4 regions of the Nocardioides marinisabuli genome follow, and region 3 is predicted to be linked to each of the others. Evidence: predicted binding sites of a transcription regulator. Region 3 holds the regulator's gene; each other region holds the start of a gene.

Region 1 (3,763 bases), 1.6 Mb from region 3:
GAAGATGCTCTGCCTGCGGGCCTTCGGAGTCAGCGCGGTGCGCCAGTTCTCCAGGCCCTCCTGGAGCGGGAACAGGCCGTCGGTGGTGCCCTGGCCGAGCAGCACCGGGATGTCGAGGCGGCGTCCCTTCGAGACGTGCCACGCGGGGCCGTTCTTCCTCATGAAGGAGGCCATGTCCTCGGTGCCGGGCACCGAGCCGTCGGGCCACTCACCGAGCGCAGCCCCCTCGAGGAGCGCCTTGTAGACGTTCTGCGGCAGCGCGTCGGCGGGCACCGAGGCAGCGGCCAGCAGCAGCGCCCACTCGGTGCGCACGACACCCTCGGGAGCCAGGCTCGAGGAGAGGTCGTTCCAGGTGATCTGCGGGGCCAGCGCGTCGAAGACCGGGCGGCCCTTGGTGCGCAGCGACTCGAAGGCGCCGAGGAACTGGTAGCCGCCCCCGTAGGAGCCGCCGATCGCGCCGAGGCGCGGGTCGCCGGGGCGGTCCTGCTGCACCCACCCGAGGCGGCTGACGAGCCGCACCAGGCGTCGTACGTCGTGGCCCTCGAAGGCAGGGTTCTCGACGTGGGCGTGGCCGCCGGACTCGCCCCAGCCGCGCTGGTCGAAGGAGAGCACGCCGTAGCCCGCGTCGAGGAAGGTCTCGAACGAGGCGGGGTCGGTGGTGCGCGAGCCGCCCCAGCCGTGGCTGTGCACGATCATCGGCACCGGCCTCTTGCGTGTCGCCCCGGCGGGCCGGAACAGCGAGTAGCAGATCTCGACCGCGTCGCTCTCTCCCGGCTCGGGCACGCTGCTCACGCAGCCGTCGCTCACCCTGACCTCGCCGGTCGCGGCGTACGCCGACGGGGCGGCCGGGCCGCCCAGGGCGCTGAGCCCCAGGGTGGCGAGCGTGGCGGCCGCGGTGGCCAGGGCGGTGACTCGACGCATGTGTGCTCCTGGTGGGTGGTGACGACCGACACAACGAGTGCGGGGACCCGGGGTCACGCGCTCGCCCCTAGGCCGGCGCGAGTCCACGCCGTACGCCGCGTCGTTGGTCGAGCAGCAAGGAGCGCCAGCGACGCGCGTCGTCGAGACCCCGCAAGAACCGCGCCCGCCGTACGCCGTCCTACTCGCCAAAGGAGCAGTTGGGTCTAGGTGCGGTGGTGGAAGGTGACCTGGTTGTCGGCGCCGATGTCGATCTCGTAGTCGGGGTCGTGGATACGCCGGTGGTGGAAGGGACAGAGCAGGCGTCCGCGGGCCAGGTCGGTGAGGCCGTGGTGGGCCCAGGGGTCGTCGTGGTGGGCATGACACATCGCGGGTGGTGCGTCGCAGCCCTTGGCGGTGCAGCCACCGTCGCGGATCCCCATCGCGATGCGCTGGGTCTTGGTGAAGAACCGCTTGGCCCGGCCCACGTCCAGGGGTTCGCTCTTCCCGTCGAGGACGACGGGGACGATGCCGGCCTCGCACGCCAACCGGCGCGCGTTGCCAGCGGAGATCCGGCCGCCGGTGTCCAGTGCGGCCGCCGCCAGCCCACCCTGCAGCGAGGCGAGGGTCATGGTGACGACCACGGTGGCGTTGACCCCGCCGGCGCGTGGCAGTCGCTTGGGGTCGAGGCGTTCGATGAGCTCGACGAACGCATCGCCCAGCCGCCGCGCGGTCGGGCGACGTACCGGCTCCGGCGCCTCGTCCGTGCCCGCCCTGTTGGCGATCTGGTGCTTGGGGGCGGCGAACGCCAACAGGGCCTTCTCGAGCATCTGCCCCACGAGGGTCGGGACGGTGAACGATCCCTTGATCCGGCCGTGGCCGTCCTCGCGCATCCGGAACACCGAGCTCTTCTCGGCCTCGCGTTCCTCGCGGTCGAGCAGCTCGGCCTCCCAGGCCTCACCGACCTCGGGTGCGACCCACGTCGAGGATGCGGCGCCCGAGCACCCGCAGCGCCTTCGCGTCGTGCACCTTGCCGAACGCCACCAAGGTCTCGGTGGCCTCTCGGAGCACTGCCGGGTCGAGGTCGTCGGGCAGCGCGTCCAACGCCGTACAGATCACCGACGCCTGCTCCGCGACCAGGTCCCCGCGACCCAACGCTTCGCGCACCAACGAGTGACGAGCCAGGCCCTCGGCGAGGCGTACCTGGCGGAACGACTCCCGCTTGGTCGACCGGGTGACGTTCGAGTGCCACACCGCCAACGACGGCGAGGCGTTGCGCTCCTGCACCCCGACGGTCTCGGCATGGATGAGCAACCCCGAGCGCACCTCGACCAACATGGCCTCCACCCGCGCGACGTCCGCCAGCGCCTCAGCGGCCTCGTCCTGGCTCATCGACCACAACGGCGTACCGGCGACCTCGCTCAGCACCGACCGCACCCGCGCGACAGCACTCCCGACAGGGTGTGCGGCGGTGGTCGACATGAGTAAAGTATCTCAGGACCCACCGACAAAACGCCAGGTCAAACCCCATTTTCCACAGGCAGGTCGAAAACTTTTTCGAGAGTGCGGAAGTGACCGGTCGAGGGTGCAAACCTGACCGCTCGATGGTTCAGGAGTGACTGCTCGGCCGGGTCAACAGTCGACGGAGCCCAGGCGGGCCAGCCCCTCCAGGTCGCCGTCGCCGAGGTCGGTGCGCACCAGGTTGCCGCCGTACATGAGCTGGGTGTCGTCGTCGACGTGGGCCAGGCCGAGCACGTGGCCGAGCTCGTGGACCAGGATCGCCCGCATCGCCTGCTCGCCACCCCGCTGGCCCGCGAGCCGGTCGAAGGTGTCGGTATCGAGGGCGACCATGCCGGTGATGAAGCGTTCGGGGCCGACCTGGCGGGTCTCCCAGGCGCTGCCGCCGAGCCCGGCGACCTCGCCCTCGAGGGCCGGGACCTCCTGGTCGTCGGCCCACCCGATCAGCACGGGGCTGGCGGCGCCGGCCGACACCGAGCGCCGGTCGAAGTCGCGGTCGTCGGTCAGGCCGCGGTCGTCGAAGACGAAGCCGGAGGCCTCCTCGATCGTCTCGACGGACTCCTCGACCAGCTCCTCCCAGCCGTCGGGGGCGCCGTCGGGGTTGACGACGTACGGGATCTCCGAGCAGGGCGACCAGGTGACGGGCACGTCGCTGCCGCGCTGGGTGCGCACGAAGGCGTACTCGCCGTCACCGTCGGTGATGCCGACGATCTCGCCGATCCGCTCGCTGCTGCCCAGCAGCTCGCGCACCCGGGTGCCGGTGGCCCCGGGGTCGCGGGCGACGACCAGCCCGGCGAGCACCGCGGCGACCATCAGCCCGGGCAGCACCGGGCCGTGCGAGCGCCGAGGGCGGTCGGGCCGTGCGGCGCGGTAGAGCTCGCCGTGCGTCGGGCCCGCGTGGTCGTCGAGGGCCGAGGGGTCGAGGGCGTCGAGCTCGGCCAGGCGGCGCTCCATGTCGCGCACCCAGCGTCGCTGCGCGCGCGCCTGCGCGCGCCGTTGCCAGAACCCCATGGCTCCATGGTCCCGGACCGCTGGTGACGGCGTACGACGAGGGCGGGCGGCTAGGGTCGGCTGGTGGGCACCTGGAACACCGTGGTCGAGGGCGACAACCTCGACGTGCTCACCGACCTGGCGGCGCGCCGGCAGCTCTTCGACCTGGTCTACATCGACCCGCCGTACAACACCGGCAACGACTTCGCCTACAGCGACGACATCCGCGGCGAGGCCGGCGGGTCGCGCCACGCCGCGTGGGTGGCGATGATGCGCCCGCGCCTGGAGCTGGCCAGGTCGGTGATGTCACCGCGGGCGGCGATCTTCGTCAGCATCGACGACCACGAGGCCGCCCACC
Region 2 (3,763 bases), 2.0 Mb from region 3:
CGGGGCGTAGGACGCAGCAGCCTCGTCGCGGAACTTCACGCGCAGCCCACGCTCGATGATGTCGGGCAGGATCGTCGCTGCGTCGGATCGGGTGACCACGCCGCTGAGGACCAGGCCTTCGTCGACGTACCACGCAGGGAGTCTCTGCTTGCAGGGATGTGCTTGTGCGAAGGGAAGCAGCTCACCGTCGGGGAGGTCCAAGCGCAGACCGGGAGGCACCGGGCCGTCGAGCACGAGCGCGGCGTTGCCCCGCGCGAACACACGGTGCGCACGCTCCTCGAGACCTGCGACCGTGGCACGTCCCAGTCCGGGCTCACCCATCGCCACGACGCCAGGACCGCGCGCCCCGTAGCGCCAGCTGAGTGCCCGGACACTCGGGCCACCGCGCATCTCACCCTCGGCCCGAAGCACGTCACGTTCACGCAACAGCCGATCCGGATCCGGACGGGTCAACGTCGACGTCATCTCGTTGAGGTGCTGCACCACCGCTTCAGTCGGCCCGTGCGCGTCGAATCCGGTCACCAGAGGTGCGACGAAACCGTTGACCTGCAACGCGCCGCCGCCCCGGCCGTGCAGGGCTGAGTGCTCGAGCAGGTGCAGCCAGCCAGACTCGTTCAACGGCTCGTCAGCACTACCGACGCGGAAGAGCAGACGAGCCGTCAGGGTGGGCCGGCCCGAATCGACCCAGAAGCATGGGACACCGTCGACGGTGGTCTGCTGCACGAAGGACCTCTCACATCCGCTACCCGCCCGGTCGGCGGTGGACCGAGAACTCTACGAATCACACGACGCCGGCCCGCAATCGCGATATCGCTCGTCGCCGGCGATCACCCCCCATCGCATCGAACAAGTGTTCGACAATTCGGTCTCCGCGTGGGAGAATGATGGGCATGAGGCTGCTCCAGCACCCCACCAGCGACCGGGCCCCCGGCCCGGGTCCTGGGGTGCCCGCCAGCCTCGCCCCAGCGCCTGAGTCGGGTCCTGTCGCGGCGGCGGTCGCGGCGGCTCGTGCTGCGATGGCCGCGGCACGCGACGGGGATCTGCGTCGGCAGCCGGTCGAGGACCTCGCCGTGCTGGTCCAAGCCCTCTCGGGACTGGAGGCGGAGGCGTCCGCGCTGCTGGGCGAGGTGCTCGGTGAGGCCGAACGACGCCAGGTCGCCGACAGCGAAGCCGCCACCGGTACCGACGCGTGGGCGGCCGCGCTGACCGGCCAGTCCCGGGAGGTGCTCGCCGGTGGTGCCCGGGTCGCGGAGCTGCTCCGCAGCAAGTACCACCACGCCCGTCAGGCATACGCCACCGGCGCGATCACCACCCGCCAGGTCCGCATCATCGTCGCCGCCGCCGAACAAGCACCCCTCCAGACCACCCCCGAACAGCTCGCCGCCGCCGAAGAGGTCCTGGTCAACAAAGCCACCGGCATCGGCACCCGCACCGGGCGCCCGATGAACCCCAAGAGGCTCAGACAGGCCGCTCGGCGGATGCTCGACGTCGTCGACCGCGACCTCGCCGACAAGCACGAAGCGATCATGCTCGGGCGCGAGTCCCGCCGTGCGAAGCACGAGACCTACCTGGCGCTGCACGACAACGGCGACGGCACCTACTCCGGGAAGTTCACCATCCCCGAGCTCCACGGGTCCCTGCTCCGCACCGCCATCGAGACCCTCTCGGCACCCCGCCGCCTCAACAAGGCGCGCACCGGCGCTGATGGTGAGTCGATGTCCGGGTACGACGAGTCCGCCCCCACCGGCCCCGACCACGGCCTGTCCGGCTGGGAGATCGCGGGCAACGCCCTGTGCGAGCTCATCGAGCACCTGCCCACCGACGGCTGGAACGGCGCCAACGCCCTGACGCTCCTGGTCACCATGACCGCCGAAGACCTCACCCGCGACCTCGCCGCCACCGGTGACCTCGACCCCAGCAACTGGCCCGACTGGCAAGGCCCCCACGAGACCGGCACCGCCCGCCTCGACACCGGTATCCGCACCGCCGCCGGCGACCTACGCCGCCTGGCCTGCGAAGCCGGACTCGTCCCCACCGTCCTCGGCGCCCCGCCCGGCACCAACGACTCAGTCCCACTCGACCTCGGCCGCACCCGACGACTCCACACCCACCACCAACGCAAAGCCCTGTTCCTGCTCTACGACACCTGCGCCATCGGCACCTGCGAGAGACCCTTCGCCTGGACCGAGACCCACCACCTCACCCCCTGGGCCCACCACGGCGACACCGACCTCGACGACGCACTACCCCTCTGCTCCTGGCACCACCACCGCGCCCACGACCCCCGGTGGCACCTCACCCAGCACCCACTCCGAGGCTGGGAGCTCAAGGCACGCCGGCGGGTCAGGTGACGACGGGCTCCGGCCGCACGGTGCGCGACTCCCCCAGCTTGACCACGACCACGCCGGCGAGGACCAGCACGCCGCCGACGAGCTGGACGGCGCGCGGGAGCTCGTCGAGCAGCAGCCAGGCGAAGACCACCGCGGCCAGCACCTCGGTCAGCGCCACGAACGACGCCAGCCGCGAGCCCAGGCGCCGGCCGGCGGCGATCCCGCTCGTGTAGGACAGCCCGGCGGTCACCAGGCCCAGCAGCAGCACCGGCACCCACCAGGCGACCTCCCCGACGGCGTACGACGCCGGGGCGGTGCCGGCGGTCATCGGCATCAGCCCCACCAGGCCCAGCGTGCCGAGCACCAGCGAGCCGACGACGAGCCCGCCGGCGGCCAGCGCGAAGGGCGGCAGTCCGTTGTCCTCGTCGGCCGAGATCACGAAGTACGTCGCCGCGCCGACCATCGCCCCGAGGCCCCAGGCGACGCCCGGCAGGCTGATGTCGGCGCCGGAGGCCACGTCGAGCACCAGCACCAGGCCTGCGGCCGCGAGGCCGGCGCCGAGGAGGGTGACCGCACCCGGGCGCTGGCCGTGGCGCAGCCACAGCCAGACCACCACGGCAGCGGGGGCGGTGTATTCGATCAGGAGTGCCGGCCCCACTTGCATGTACTGCACGGCCGAGAAGTAGCAGAACTGGGCACCGGCCACGGCCAGCACGCCGTAGGTCACCACCAGCCCGGTGTTGCGGCGCAGCAGCGCCCAGCGCCCGCGCAGGGACAGGAGACCCAGCGGCAGCACGACCGCTGCCGCGATCGCGACCCTGATGAGCACCGTCGCGCCCGGGCTCCAGCCCGTGTCCAGCAGACCTCGCGCCAGGGCGCCCGAGAGCCCGAAGGACAGGGCGGAGACCAGGGCGAAGGTCAGCCCGGCCCCGAGGCGGGACGTCGCCGCGGCGGGCATCGGCGCGTCATGAGTCAAGGTCGTCATGGGTCATGACGCTAGAGCCTCGTTTGGTAACGTGTCAACGTGGTATTCGCTCATGACACCGAGATGTCCCTGCAGTCCGCCGTGGTCCTGGCCAACACCGCCCTGGAGCCGGACACGCTGACGACGATCGAGGAGCTCGACGACTTCTTCACCTCCTACGAGTACAGCGGTCGCCACGAGCGCACCCTCGAGGAGCTCGAGCAGGTGCGCGCCCTCCGGCCGGTCCTGCGCGCGCTGATGCTGGCCGAGCGCGACGACGCCGTCGAGATGGTCAACACGATGCTCGCCGACGCCGGGGCGGTGCCGCGCCTGGTGCGCCACGAGCCGTACGACTGGCACATCCACGCCTGCGACCCCGACGCCGACCTGGTCACCCGCCTGACCGTCGAGACCGCCATGGCGATGATCGACGTGATCCGCACCGACGAGATGTCGCGCCTGGGCGTGT
Region 3 (3,763 bases):
CACGCTGCACCGTGCCGGTGCCGGCCAGGGTGCGGAACGACGCGTCGTGGGTGGCGGTGGTCTGCTGGTCGTCGCGGGCCCCGATGACGTACCAGTCCATCTGGGTGCGCTCGGCGGTGATGTCGAGCACCGAGAAGCCGTGGTCGTCGAAGTTCAGGTACTTGATGTGGCGGTTGTTGGCCTTGATCGCGGTCTCCACCAGCGGCGTCAGCGCCGGCTGGCCGGTGATGTCCTTGAGGTTGTTGGAGGTCACCGAGGAGCACACGAACTCCACGCCCACCGAGTCGCCGAGCAGCGGGTAGAGCGAGGTGTCCATCGGCAGGTCGCAGGCCCACCCCGAGTGGATGTCGCCGGTCACGAAGACCACGTCCTTGACCTGGTGGTCGTCGATGTGGCGGAAGACCTCGCGGCGGTCGGCGGTGTAGCCGTCCCACTGGTCGACGTTGTACGGCGAGCCGTCCTGGGGCAGCAGCCCGGTGACGTCGTTGACCGGGTCGACGAGCTCGTTGGGCAGGTCGGCGAAGGTGACCGGGGCGATCATCACCGGGTTGCCGACCACCTTCCACTGCGGGGCGTGGTTGCCGCGGGTCAGGGAGTCCTTGAGCCACTCCATCTGCCGGTTGCCGGTGATCGAGCGCGCCGGGTCGTTGACCTCCGCGTCCACCAGCGGGGTCGCGACCTGCTGGGAGCGGTAGGTGCGCAGGTCGAGCATGCTGACCTCGGCCAGGTCGCCGAAGCGCAGGCGGCGGTAGAGCCGGGCGCCGTCGCCCAGCGAGGCGGTGCCGTCCATGCGCACCGGCATCCACTCGTCGTACGCGCGGTGGGCGCGGGCGCGCCGCTTGAGGTAGTCGCCCTCGGAGTCGTCGTGGTTCTCGGCGTTCTTCCTCCACTGGTCGTTGGTGACCTCGTGGTCGTCCCAGGTCACGATCCAGGCGTACCGGGCGTGCAGGGCCTGCAGGTCGGGGTCGGTCTTGTACTGCGCGTGCCGGCGGCGGTAGTCGGAGAGCGAGACCATCTCGCGCGCGGGGTCGTGCGGGCGGATGTCGACGTTGTCCTGGCCCATGCCGTACTGGCCGGGCGCGTACTCGTAGAGGTAGTCGCCCAGGTGCAGCACCGCGTGCAGGTCGTCGCGCTCGGCGAGCAGCCGGTAGGCGCTGAACCAGCCGGCCTGCAGGTTGGCGCAGGACACCACGCCGAAGCGCAGGTTGTCGGGCGTGGCGCGCTTGGCGGGGGCGGTGCGGGTGGTGCCGACCGGGCTGCGCTGGCCGCGCGCGGTGAAGCGGTAGTGGTAGACGGTCTCGGGCTGCAGGCCCGTCACGTCGAGCTTGACGGTGTGGTCGCGCGCGGCGCTGGTGACGAAGCGGCCCCGGCGCACGACGTTGCGGAAGCGGCGGTCGGTGGCGACCTCCCAGCGCACGCCCACCCGCGGGCCCTTGCCCGAGCCGGGGGTGGCGGCCCTGGTGGGGGTGACCCGGGTCCAGATCAGCACCGCGCGCGGCAGCGGGTCGCCGGAGGCCACACCGTGGGCGAAGACGTCGTGACGGGCCTTCGCGGCGACCGCGTGCGGGCCGGCGAGCACGCCGGCGCCGGTGACGGCGGCGCCGCCGGCCCCGACGGCACTGGCGGCCAGGACCGTACGGCGTCCGAGGGCGGCGAGGCGGGCCCGCTCGGCGTCGGCGGGGCTCGCGGCGTCAGCGGCGGTGGTGGGGGTCAGTGGTGGGGTCACGCCTCATCCAACGACACACCGCCGTCCACGTGACGTGGACGGCGGTGTGAGCACCGTCTGTTCACCGTCGGTTCGGTCTCCCGACGGGCGGGTGCGGGGCCTCAGAGGCTGCGCAGCACCGCGGTGACGACCCCGAGGATCGAGGCGTGGGTGCCGTCGATCGGCTCGTAGGCGTCGTTGTGGGGCAGCAGCCAGACCTTGCCGTCCTTGCGCTGGAAGGTCTTGACGGTGGCCTCCTCACCGATCAGGGCGGCGACGATCTGGCCGTTGCTGGCGGTCTGCTCCTGGCGGATCACCACGTAGTCGCCGTCGCAGATCGCGGCGTCGATCATCGAGTCGCCGGAGACCTCGAGCAGGAAGAGCTGGCCGTCGCCGACCAGCTGCTGGGGCAGCGGGAAGACGGCCTCGACCCGCTCCTCGGCCAGGATCGGGCCACCGGCGGCGATCCGGCCCACGACCGGCACGTAGGAGGCCTGCGGCATGGTGTTGCCGATGTCGGTCTCGTCGACCGAGCTGTCGTCGGCCGAGGAGATCGCCTTGCGGCGCGCCATCAGCTCGGGCAGGAAGACCTCGAGCGCGCGCGGGCGGTGCGGGTCGCGCTTGAGGAAGCCCTTCTCCTCGAGCACCTTGAGCTGGTGGGAGACGCTGGAGGTGCTGGTCAGGCCGACGGCCTGGCCGATCTCGCGCATGCTCGGCGGGTAGCCGCGGGTCTCGATGGCCTCCTTGATGCACGCGAGGACCTTGATCTGGCGCGGCGTCAGGCCGGTCGCGTCGGGAGGGCCGTCGGGCAGCTCCGCGACCCCGCGCTTGCGGGGGCCGCTGTTCTTGGTGGCCATCGTGTGCCTTTCGTGCGCGAGGCCCGAGCCGGGGAGTCCGCTCGGATGGGTCGTGGACCCACGCTATCGCCGCGCGGGCCCGACTTCAAACATCTGTTCGAAGGGCGTGTCGCGCTCGTGGAGGCGGCGACGGGCTGCTCCGGCGTGACGTCGGGGATCTCGAACAATTGTTCGCCGCACCCCTTGCGCGGCTCGAACACCTGATCTAGTCTCGCTCATGTGTTCGATCGAACACCTGGTCGAAGCAGGATCGCGACCGGGACTGTCGGTGGCTGTCCGTAGACATCTCCCTGACCGAGCACGACGACGACCACCCCCTTCCCCAGGAGGTCCCGATGAGCACCATGACCCTCACCGCCGCCCCGGCCCCGATCCGCCTCGGCGCCGTCCGCGCCACCCGCCGTACGACGCCCGGCTCGCTGCGGCTGACCCGCCGCGGCCGGCTCGCTGTGCTGGCCGCGGGCCTGCTGCTCGTCGCCCTGGTGGGCGTCGTGCTGGCCGGCGTCTCCGTTGCCACCAGCGAGAGCGGCACCGCCCCGGCGACTGAGACGATCACCGTCGGCGTCGGCGACACGCTGTGGGCCATCGCCGCCGAGCGCGCCGAGTCCGGCGACGTGCGCGAGGTCATCGGGCGCATCCAGCAGCTGAACTCCCTCGACGGTGGCCTGGTGGTCACCGGCCAGCGCCTGGTCGTCCCGGCCGGCTGAGGAACGGCCCGCGACCGCGGTGCGGTCCGGGCGCGGCGGCCCCTGTGGCCGCCCACAGATTTCGTCGGTCGCCTCGACCCCGGCCGGCGAAACCAGGGGAAAGACGAGGGGCGGGCCCGCAGTGGGCCCGCCCCTCGCGCTGTGTCGGGCCCTGTCTTCCGCGTCCGGTGGGGGAGGGTGTCGTGGTGAGCGACGGCGTCTTCGAGAGCAGGCTGGCGCAGTGGCAGGCGTGGTGCGAGGCGCCCTGGGGCCGGTTGCGGTTCGCGGTGGTGCGCGAGACGCTGCGCCGCCAGATCGAGGCGCTCCAGGCCGACCTCGGGCAGCCGCGGGCGCTGCGGGTCCTCGACGTCGGCGGGGGCGACGGCCGCGACGCCTTGGGCCTGGCCGTCGCCGGCCACGACGTCACGGTCCTCGACCGGCGCCCTCCTGGCTCGCCGAGGCCCGCCGCCGCGCCGAGTCGGCGGGGGCGGGGAGCGGCTGGTGACCCTCGAGGG
Region 4 (3,763 bases), 1.8 Mb from region 3:
CGCCGTTGTGGCCGAACGGCGGGTGGCCCAGGTCGTGGGCGAGCGCCGCGGTCTCGGCGATGTCGGGCAGGCTGCCCAGCGCGCGCGACAGGTCGCGGGCCACCTGGGCGACCTCGAGACTGTGGGTGAGCCGGTTGCGCACGAAGTCGTCGCTCTGCGGACCCACCACCTGGGTCTTGGCCGCGAGCCGCCGGGAGGCTGCGGCGTGCACCACGCGGGCGCGGTCGCGCTCGAAGGGGGTGCGCTCGGGCGCGTCGACCCGCTTGGGCGGCTCGGGCACCAGGCGCTCGCGCGCGTGCTCGTCGTAGAGGTCCAGGGCGTCCATGGCGCCGCCACCCTATGCGGTGCCTCCCCCCTAGACTCGCGCCGTGCTGCCCCTCGGAGGACCGGACCCCACGACCTGGGACGACCTCGCGCTGGCCGCCCGCAACCTCTTCGCCACCCACGCCTGGGCCAGCACGTGGTGGGGCGAGTACGCCGACGGCGCCACCCCGCACGTGCTCGTGGACGACCCGCAGGCACCCCGGGTGGTGCTGCCGCTGCACTCGCGCGGTCGTGCGCTGCGCCAGGTGCGCTGGATCGGCCACGGCCCGGCCGACCTGCTCGGGCCGGTCTGCGCGCCCGAGGACCTGCCCCGGGCCGCTCCCCTGCTGCGCGCGGCGCTGGAGGGCGGCGACCTGCCGGCCGACGTGGTGCTCCTCCAGGACTGCCCGGTCGCCGCGCCCTGGTGGGAGCCGTTCGACGCCCGCCCGATCAGCACCGAGGTGAGCCCGGTGCTGCGCTTCGCCGAGGGCTTGACCTGGGAGTCGTGGCTGGCCTCGAAGAGCAAGAACTTCCGCGGTCAGGTGAACCGCAAGCCGCGCACCCTCGAGCGCGACCACGACGTGGTGGTCCGCCTGGCCACCGCCGAGACCCTCTCGAGCGACCTCGACGCGCTCTTTGCCCTGCACGCCGCGAGGTGGGAGGGCGACAGCCCCCTGCTCGACCCCCGCCAGCACCGCTTCACGCGGGCCTTCGCCACGCTGGCGCTGGAGCGCGGCTGGCTGCGGTTGTGGTCGATGGACGTCGACGGCCGGTGCGTCTCGTCGCTGCTCACCTTCGCCTTCGGCCCCGACGTGTACTGCTACCAGTTCGGGCGCGATCCGGAGATGGACCGCGAGTCCGTGGGCTTCGTGCTCCTCGTGCACGCCGTGCGCGACGCGCTCGAGTCGGGCGCGCGGGAGTTCCGGTTCCTGCGCGGCGACGAGGACTACAAGTACCGCTTCGCCGACGCCGACGACCCGGTCGGCACCTACGCCCTGCCGCGCGGGCTGCGCGGTCGCGCCGCCGTCGCGCTGGCCGCCCGCCGCCGCGCGGGCCAGGACTGATCAGGTGCGCGCCGGGGCGGGCGCGTGCGGCGACTGCTCCACAGCCTCGGTGACGTCCTTGACCACCAGGATGCCCAGGACCGCGGCCGCCACCCACAGGGCCGATGCGACGACGTCGGACAGGTTGGCGTTCGCGAGGGCAGAGAAGTAGTCGGGGTCGGCAGGGTCCGCGCCACCGAGCAGCACCGTGGTCACGCGGTTGGCGATGGAGGCACCGACCACGCTGATCCACCACCACAGGACGACGTTGGTCGAGGGGCCCGAGCCGCTCCGGCCGCCCAGCCGCACGTCCTCGACCATCTGGTAGGGCCGCCACAGGTTGAGCACCGGCACGAACCACCCACCGATCGCCCACCCCGACCTGTGCTCCAGCCGCGCCGGGTCCATCCGGTCGCTGCGGTGGGCCTGGAACAGCCAGATGATCATCAGCACCAGCACCATGATGTGCAGGACGACCAGCACCAGCCCGATGACGACGGTGCCGGCGTCGTACGCCGTCGCCCGGCCCTGGTCGATGGAGGCCGGGTCGGAGGCCCAGCCGGCGAAGGTGCGCCAGGCCCAGGACGAGAACACCGCGTTGACCGCGTTGCCGAGCAGCGCGAGGCCGAGGACCACCACCAACGCTCGGGACAGGGTGGACCAGCCGGAGCTGAGTGCGGGTCGGGAGGACTGCGTCGTAGTGGTCACGAGCGGGAAGTATGGGGGCTCGCCCGTCCCGACCCCAAGTCGGCCGAGCAGTCACTTCTGAACCACCGAGCAGTCAGGTTTGAACCCTCGACCAGTCACTTCCGCACCCTCGAAAAAGTTTTCGAGCCGTCTGTGGAAAACGGGGTTTGACCTGGTGCTTTGTCGGTGGCGGCTGAGATACTTCACTCATGTCGACCACCGCCGCGCACCCCGTCGGGAGTGCTGTCGCGCGGGCCCACGCGGTGCTGGACGAGGTCGCCGATATGTCGGCCTGGTCGATGAGCCAGTCCGAGACCGCGCAGGCGATCGTGGAGGCCTCGCGGCTCCAGGCACGGCTGGCCGCAGTGCAGTCCCGGCTGCTGGAGCACGCCGAGACCGTCGCGGTGCAGGAGCGCAACGCCTCGCCGTCGCTGGCGGTGTGGCACTCCAACGTCACCCGGACCACCAAGCGCGAGTCGTTCCGTCAGGTGCGCCTGGCCGAAGGGCTCGCTCGTCACGTAATGGTGCGCGAAGCGCTCGGTTGCGGGGACCTGGTCGCGGAGCAGGCGTCGGTGATCTGCGCGTCGTTGGACGCGTTGCCCGACGACCTCGACCCGGCGGTCCTCCGAGACGCGACTGCGGCGTTGGTCGAGTTCGCGCAGGTGCACGACGCGAAAGCGTTGCGGGTGCTGGGGCGCCGGATCCTCGACGTCGTCGCACCCGAGGTCGGTGAGGCCTGGGAGGCCGAGCATCTCGACCGCGAGGAACGCGAGGCCGAGAAGAGCTCGGTGTTCCGGATGCGCGAGGACGGCCACGGCCGGATCAGGGGCTCCTTCACCGTCCCGACCCTGGTCGGGCAGATGCTCGAGAAAGCCCTGCTGGCGTTCGCCGCCCCGAAGCACCAGATCGCCAACAGGGTAGGCACGGACGAGGCACCGGAGCCGGCACGCCGGCCCACCGCGCAGCGGCTGGGCGATGCGTTCGTCGAGCTCATCGAACGCCTCGACCCCAAGCGACTGCCACGCGCCGGCGGGGTCAACGCCACCGTCGTGGTCACGATGACCCTCGCGACTCTCCAGGGTGGGCTAGCAGCGGCTGCGCTCGACACCGGCGGCCGGATCAGCGCCGGGGCCGCGCGCCGGTTGGCGTGCGAGGCCGGCATCGTCCCCGTCGTCCTCGACGGGAAGAGCAAACCCCTCGACGTGGGCCGGGCCAAGCGGTTCTTCACCAAGACCCAGCGCATCGCGATGGGCATCCGCGACGGCGGCTGCACCGCCAAGGGCTGCGACGCACCACCCGCGATGTGCCACGCCCACCACGACGACCCCTGGGCCCACCACGGCCTCACCGACCTGGCCCGCGGACGCCTGCTGTGCCCGTACCACCACCGACGTATCCACGACCCCGACTACGAAGTCGTCATCGGTGGGGACAACCAGGTCACCTTCCACCACCGCACCTAGACCCAGCTCTTCCCTGCGCGAGCACCACGACGGCGTACGGCACTCCGCTGGTTGAGCAGCGAGGGCCGGAGGCTCGAGCGTCGTCGAAACCCGGTGACCCCATGGCGTACGCCGAGGTCCGCGCGATTCTTGCGGGGTCTCGACGACGCGCGTCGCTGGCGCTCCTTGCTGCTCGACCAACGGAGCGGCGTACGGGGGAACTGGCGCCGACTCGACGCGCCTCCCAGCTCGGCCACACAGCGGCGTACGCCGGGAGCGGGCGCCGGG

The links. Region 3 encodes LexA, which represses DNA repair genes until DNA is damaged. Its sites were predicted from a motif close to TCGAACANNTGTTCGA; they were not measured.
Region 1: the regulator LexA is predicted to act here: its motif matches at 2,443-2,458, upstream of H0S66_RS03595 (DUF222 domain-containing protein).
Region 2: the regulator LexA is predicted to act here: its motif matches at 843-858, upstream of H0S66_RS00680 (HNH endonuclease signature motif containing protein).
Region 4: the regulator LexA is predicted to act here: its motif matches at 2,164-2,179, upstream of H0S66_RS19865 (HNH endonuclease signature motif containing protein).

Annotation. Positions count from the first base shown of each region.
Region 1 covers NZ_CP059163.1:770,768-774,530, reverse strand. The annotation lists gene H0S66_RS03605 (CocE/NonD family hydrolase) at 1-921, opposite strand, end outside; gene H0S66_RS03600 (HNH endonuclease signature motif containing protein) at 1,125-1,790, opposite strand; gene H0S66_RS03595 (DUF222 domain-containing protein) at 1,855-2,379, opposite strand; gene H0S66_RS03590 (matrixin family metalloprotease) at 2,530-3,426, opposite strand; gene H0S66_RS03585 (site-specific DNA-methyltransferase) at 3,490-3,763, shown strand, end outside.
Region 2 covers NZ_CP059163.1:151,160-154,922, forward strand. The annotation lists gene H0S66_RS00675 (insulinase family protein) at 1-723, opposite strand, end outside; gene H0S66_RS00680 (HNH endonuclease signature motif containing protein) at 1,071-2,351, shown strand; gene H0S66_RS00685 (EamA family transporter) at 2,344-3,315, opposite strand; gene H0S66_RS00690 (CGNR zinc finger domain-containing protein) at 3,379-3,763, shown strand, end outside.
Region 3 covers NZ_CP059163.1:2,332,971-2,336,733, forward strand. The annotation lists gene H0S66_RS11170 (alkaline phosphatase D family protein) at 1-1,726, opposite strand, end outside; gene lexA (transcriptional repressor LexA) at 1,828-2,562, opposite strand; gene H0S66_RS11180 (LysM peptidoglycan-binding domain-containing protein) at 2,898-3,269, shown strand; gene H0S66_RS11185 (hypothetical protein) at 3,750-3,763, shown strand, end outside.
Region 4 covers NZ_CP059163.1:4,140,321-4,144,083, forward strand. The annotation lists gene H0S66_RS19850 (deoxyguanosinetriphosphate triphosphohydrolase) at 1-325, opposite strand, end outside; gene H0S66_RS19855 (GNAT family N-acetyltransferase) at 369-1,367, shown strand; gene H0S66_RS19860 (DUF4328 domain-containing protein) at 1,368-2,054, opposite strand; gene H0S66_RS19865 (HNH endonuclease signature motif containing protein) at 2,243-3,496, shown strand.